Regions from separate parts of the Bacillus sp. NP247 genome, predicted to be linked through region 2. Evidence: a T-box and tRNA genes for the amino acid it is inferred to sense, from the RefSeq annotation. Region 2 holds a T-box; the other holds one or more tRNA genes.
What was found. The T-box of region 2 lies ahead of ileS (isoleucine--tRNA ligase). A T-box ahead of a tRNA ligase gene usually reads a tRNA of that ligase, here a tRNA-Ile.

Region 1 (3,185 bases), 2.1 Mb from region 2:
AAAGGGCTCCCATTAGTAAAATATAGTGAGATGCACTTTTTCCCGCTACTAAAACGACGATAAAAAAAACAGCTAACGTGCCTACACCGATTCGCAATAAAATCGAGCGATCAATACGTTTCGCTAATTTCCCGCCCACAAGAAATGTTAGAGGCTGCAATACAACGCTGGCCAAATTATACAAGCCCAGATTTACATAATTTTGTGTTTGCTTCCATAAATAAATGTTTACAAACGTATTCGATAAAGAAATTGCGAGCGTGTATAAACCTCCTATAACGAGCAATAATACTAAATCCCGATTCACTTCAACATCACCAATTACATGTTTCCACTTCATACACAACTCTCCTTTACTTCATCTTCTAGTCTTCCAAAGACAAGCTCAATTATGTAAAAGGAGAGCATAGAAAAAAGCTAGGAGAAAATCCTAGCTTTTTTCTAGCTGTATTAACTTTAATTACTTTGCTTCTTGGTAAAGTTTTTCAGCAACGTTCCAATCTACAACGTTCCAGAATGCACCGATGTAGTCAGGACGACGGTTTTGGTAATTTAAGTAGTAAGCATGCTCCCAAACATCTAAACCGATAACTGGAGTTTTACCTTCAGTTAAAGGAGAATCTTGGTTTGGAGTGCTTGTTACTTCTAACTCACCATTGTTTACTACTAACCAAGCCCAACCAGAACCGAAGCGAGTTGCGCCAGCTTTTGCGAATTCTTCTTTGAATGCGTCGAAGCTACTGAATTTCGCTTCAATCGCAGTTGCAAGTTCGCCTACTGGTTGTCCCCCGCCGTTTGGAGATAGGATTGTCCAGAAGAATGTATGGTTAGCATGTCCGCCACCATTGTTACGTACTGCTGTGCGGATTGCTTCAGGTACTTCGTTTAAGTTTGCAACTAATTCTTCAACGCTTTTGTCTGCTAATTCTGCATGACCTTCTAAAGCAGCGTTTAAGTTTGTAATATACGTGTTGTGATGTTTTGTATGATGGATGTTCATTGTTTCTTTATCAAAGTGAGGTTCTAAAGCATCATACGCATAAGGTAAATTTGGTAATTCGTGTTTTGCCATTGTTATATTCCTCCCGGTTTATGTATTGTCACTACATATGTGACCTACAACTTCATTCTACCCTAATTGCCATAGGGTGCAAACAAATAAATCGCTTTGTCTTGCTATCATTAAAGTAGCAAAATTCCCACTTCTTTTCAATTAAAATGCTCATATATTCCGTAAAAAAAACTTCCTTCTACAAGGAAGCTTCCTGCTGACATAATAAACATGTGAAATGGATATGGACCCTGTAGGACTCGAACCTACGACCGGACGGTTATGAGCCGTCTGCTCTAACCAACTGAGCTAAGGGTCCACGATTATGTATGTACCATTAAAAACAACTAAATTCCCATCGGATATATCGTTTGAAAAATGTAAGATAAATTTACCATATACAAAAGAAAAGTGTCAATTGTATTTTTCTCTACTAAAAGAAGTAAATTAATAAGAAGAAATTTAGTCCTCTCTACTATATGTAAATATAATATATCTTGAGCTTCTCTAGATTCGTACGTTACAATGATTTTATACATACATAAAGGAAGTGAATCTATGTCCATTTTTACACAGCTAGCAAAAAGTGTATATTCGCCTAAAGATATGGCACTTTTCCGTTTTCAAAAGATCGGTAAAACCATCTTGTATATTATGCTTCTTTGCCTAATCACTACTATTCCAAGAACTTTCTTGTACGGTAGCGTCATCCAAGATGGTGTTAATATGGTAAATACAGTAATCGAAAAAGATTTACCTGATTTCAAAATCGAAAACGGCGAGCTACAAGCTGATATTGATCAACCTATCGAAAAAGAAGACGGAAATGCCCTTTTCGTATTTGATCCAAATTCAACAGACTTAGAAAAATATCAAAATAAAACAGGTTTATTTGTTTTAAAAGATAAAGTAGTCTCCATGGGAAATGGTCAAACCCAAACATACTCCTATAATGACTTATTAGGCGCATCTCTTGAGAAAAAAGATTTACAAGATTTCATTTCGTTATTTGACAGTATTTATCCAATCTTATTATTCGTTATTGGGGTCTTACTGTACTTGTTCCAATTATTTATTACCTTTGTAGGAGTTACATTGCTTGCCTTCATCGGTTCTGCGATGAGCGGTCAACGCAAATTATCTTATAAACAAGTTTGGACATTAACTGCTTACAGCTACACAATTCCAACACTCTTCTTTATGATTATGGATTTATTCAAAATAAACGTACCTGGTGCAACATTCATTTACATTGCAGTTGTTTTAATCGTTCTATATTTAACAATTAAAGAAGTTCCAAAACCGAAAGAAAAACAAGAACTATAAAAAAATGCCTAAATAGGCATTTTTTTTTTGGACAAGCATATATTCCTAGCAAAGGAGTGAAGGATATGAAGAGATTAGGTGTACTCTTATTCGTGCTTGTCCTCGGTTATATATTTTATTACGACATAAAAATCGGTACTTTACCGATGTTAAGTTCATACAAAAAAACCTCTGCTGCCCAAACGATAAAAAAAGAAAATACAGATGCAAAACAAAATAAAGAGAAAGAAACAGAAACGGATACAGTTTATAAAGCAATCGAAGTAAAAACTGGCGATACAGTTCTTTCTATTACAGAAGCGATTAATAAGAAAAAAATTCCTTCTATTGAAAAAGTAATTGATGATTTTAAGCAATTAAATAAAAATACATCTGCTACAAAAATCCAAGTTGGAAAGTCTTATAAATTCCCGTTATATCAATAAGCAATCACTTAATCCTTGTCAATTACATAAAGGCGCTGATACAATAGTAAAAGTGAAACCGAGTACTTTGGTTTCTATAGCCCTTTCTCACACATACTATCATTGATGTAAGGGACTAAAATAAGAAACTTCTTTTATAAGGAGAGCGATCAATTCGTGAATGAAATGACTCAACGTACAAAAACACGTCCAGTTAAAGTCGGTAATTTAACAATTGGCGGTAACAATGAATTAATTATACAAAGTATGACAACAACAAAAACGCATGATGTTGAGGCTACAGTTGCTGAAATTAAACGTTTAGAAGAAGCTGGCTGTCAAGTTGTTCGTGTTGCTGTTCCAGACGAACGCGCAGCAAATGCTATTGCTGATATTAAAAAACA
Region 2 (3,185 bases):
GAACCACTATCAAACCAAACATCAATTACTTCTGGTGTACGATTCATTGTACTTCCGCATTTTTCACAACAAACTTGCACTTCATCTACATATGGCTTATGCAATTCTAAATCTTCAGGCGTTTCTTTTGTACTATGCTTTCTTAATTCAGCAATACTTTTCGGTGAAAATTGATGCTCACAGTTTTCACATTCCCATACGTTTAACGGTGTTCCCCAATATCTATTTCGGCTAATGTTCCAATCCACCATATTTTCTAAAAACTTACCAAAGCGTCCATGTTTCATATGATCTGGATACCACGTGACAGAATTATTATTTTGTAAAAATGTTTCTTTAATTTCAGTAGTGCGGATTAACCAGCTTTCTCCTGCATAATAAAGTAACGGAGAATCACAGCGCCAACAGTGTGGATAGCTATGCTCATATTTTTCTTTATGATATAACAAGTCCTCTTTCGCTAAATAGCGAACGATATCAACGTCACATTCTTTTACAAACTTACCTTTAAGAAATGGTACTGCATCTGTATACTCACCTTTTTCATCTACAACATGTAAGAACGATAACCCTTCACTTTGAACGACTTTATAATCGTCCTCCCCATATGCTGGAGCGATATGAACGAGTCCTGTTCCACTATCTGCAGTTACAAAATCTGCCGCAATAACACGGTATCCATTTGTAACTTCTTTCATCGGAAACGGTGCTGTATATGAAATATTTAATAATTCTTCTCCTTTATGAACAGAGACTACTTCATAATCATCTTTTAGCACTTCTTGCACACGATCTTTTGCAACAATATACACTGATTCTTCTTGTTTTGCTTTCACGTATTCCATATTCGGATGTACGGCAAGTGCAACATTCGCTGGAAGCGTCCACGGTGTTGTTGTCCATCCAAGGAAATATTCATTTTCACTATCTTTCACTTTAAACTTAACCGTTGCGCTTAAATCTTTAACCACTTTGTACCCTTGTGCAACTTCATGTGAACTAAGCGATGTTTGACAGCTTGGGCAGTACGGTGAAACTCTATGCCCTTTATATAACAAGCCTTTTTCATGAATCGTCCCTAAAATATTCCATACACTTTCGATATATGGATTCTCTAAAGTAACGTACGGATCATCCATATCCACCCAATATCCAATACTCTCCGTAAATTCACGCCACTGCTTCTCATATGTGAATACACTCTCTTTACACTTTTGAATAAATGGTTCAATGCCATACTCTTCGATTTCATGTTTACCTGAAATACCAAGTTGCTTTTCAACACCTAATTCTACAGGTAATCCATGTGTATCCCATCCGGCTTTTCTTAACACTTTATATCCAGCCATCGTTTTATATCTCGCTACTAAATCTTTAATCGCCCGCCCAAGTGCATGGCCAACGTGTGGTAATCCATTCGCCGTTGGTGGCCCTTCATAAAACACAAAAGATTGTGCACCTTCTCGATTCTGAATTGATTGCTCGAAAATACGTTGTTCGTTCCACTGCTTACGAATACGTGTTTCTCTCCCTACAGCTGACTCTTTTACATCTACTTTCTTCATGTACAATCACTCCTTTGAATGTTTTAAAAGCACACAAAAAACCCGTCCCTATGAAGTAGGGACGGGTTTACCCGCGTTACCACCCTAATTCTATTAGCTTTTCACTAATAGCACTTAGCAACGTACTAACATACGCGTTCTTTGTAACGGTAGACATCCGTCCGAGCTTACTTTATTCAGCCACGGCTCCTCGGAGATGATTTTCAAATAACGTCTGCACACCGGCTTTCAGCAATACACCGGCTCTCTGGAGAACAGCTCACTATTTTACTCTTTCTCGTCTTCAGATTTGTATACTTTATTAAAAGTTATTTTATGCCATCGGGCAATTAATTGTCAACCAATTCAAAACATATTTTTATTTATACCCTTTTTCTCTATTCCTATACAATTACTTTTCAAACTCTCGCAATCCTGCTAAATCTTCATCTTTCTCTGCAAGTTCAGCGAAAAATCCTGTTTCATCTTCACGAAGCACAATTTCAAGTTCATCTCTTGCCTCTTCATTTCTGTTTAATGATGTTAAATAACAAGCATGATCGTATCTTGCTAACAAGTCAGTAGCATCAATTGCTAATATTTCACTAGTTATTTTTTCTGCCTTTGTCGTTTGCCCAGCTTTATGATACGAAGATGCTAAAGCAAGAAGAATTGCCGTTTCATTTGGATGATGCACAGAAGCATCTTCTAATAAATAAATCGCATCCTCATACCTCTCTTGACTTTGATATACTTCTGCTAAGGCAAGGAATCCTCTACTTACAAATGGTGTTTTCTCAATTAATTGCAAGTGAATTTTTTCGGCTTTTCTTTCTTCGCCTAGCTTGCATAATACATTCGCTTGTAAAAGAAGAGTATCATAATCATCCGGTAGCTCTCGAACCATTTGTTTCGTTAATTCAAAAGCATCTCGTAACATATCCTCTTCCTCACAATCAATGAAAAGATTTACAAGTTGCTTCGCTACATCATAATCCCACTTATTTTCTAACGATGTTTGTAATACCTCTATCGCTTCTTTATTCATCGCTGCATTCTCATAAAATATTGCGAAACGCTGCGCTGCCATACTATTTTTGGGATTTAACTTTAAGGAGATTTCAAATAAATCGATAACAACTGTAATCATTGAAATTTCCTTCGCACGATTTTTCATACGATAAAATACTCTTGTAAATATAGATTTTTTCGGTTGCTCATTTTGCTGCCTTTCTACTAATCTTTCGGCAACCGCAGTAGCTGCATACATAAACGCTGTACTTCTTTCTGCTTTTTTCACTTTTAGCGTATGAAGTGCGTCTCGTGTTTGGGATAATTTTTTATGTTGTTCCATTGCTTTTACGTACACACCAAATATACGTTCACTTTCCAAATCTTTATGCATTACTTTCAGCGCAACTTGAATGGCTTCTACATTCTGCTTTTTAACAAGTATTTTCGCATAATGATATAGTACTTCCACATGCTCTTCATCTATTTTTATTGCATTTTCGATATATTATTTTTCTTTATCTATGTCATTCATCGCACCAAACACGTATGCAATCGCATCTAAACGCCATGTCTCAGGAACTTCTTCCGCTAATTTTTCTAATTCAACTAGTAATTCTTCCTGAAGAT

Region 1: it encodes a tRNA-Ile, which carries the amino acid that the T-box ahead of ileS (isoleucine--tRNA ligase) is inferred to sense. The anticodon was not compared.

Annotation. Positions count from the first base shown of each region.
Region 1 is NZ_CP076653.1:1,535,712-1,538,896, forward strand. Features, by position in the region: gene KPL75_RS08080 (MFS transporter) at 1-340, opposite strand, end outside; gene sodA (superoxide dismutase [Mn]) at 461-1,072, opposite strand; tRNA gene KPL75_RS08090 (tRNA-Ile) at 1,297-1,370, opposite strand; gene KPL75_RS08095 (DUF1189 domain-containing protein) at 1,610-2,377, shown strand; gene KPL75_RS08100 (hypothetical protein) at 2,443-2,802, shown strand; gene ispG (flavodoxin-dependent (E)-4-hydroxy-3-methylbut-2-enyl-diphosphate synthase) at 2,968-3,185, shown strand, end outside.
Region 2 is NZ_CP076653.1:4,763,059-4,766,243, reverse strand. Features, by position in the region: gene ileS (isoleucine--tRNA ligase) at 1-1,565, opposite strand, end outside; T-box leader at 1,620-1,858, opposite strand; partial or broken gene KPL75_RS24800 (tetratricopeptide repeat protein) at 1,957-3,185, opposite strand, start outside.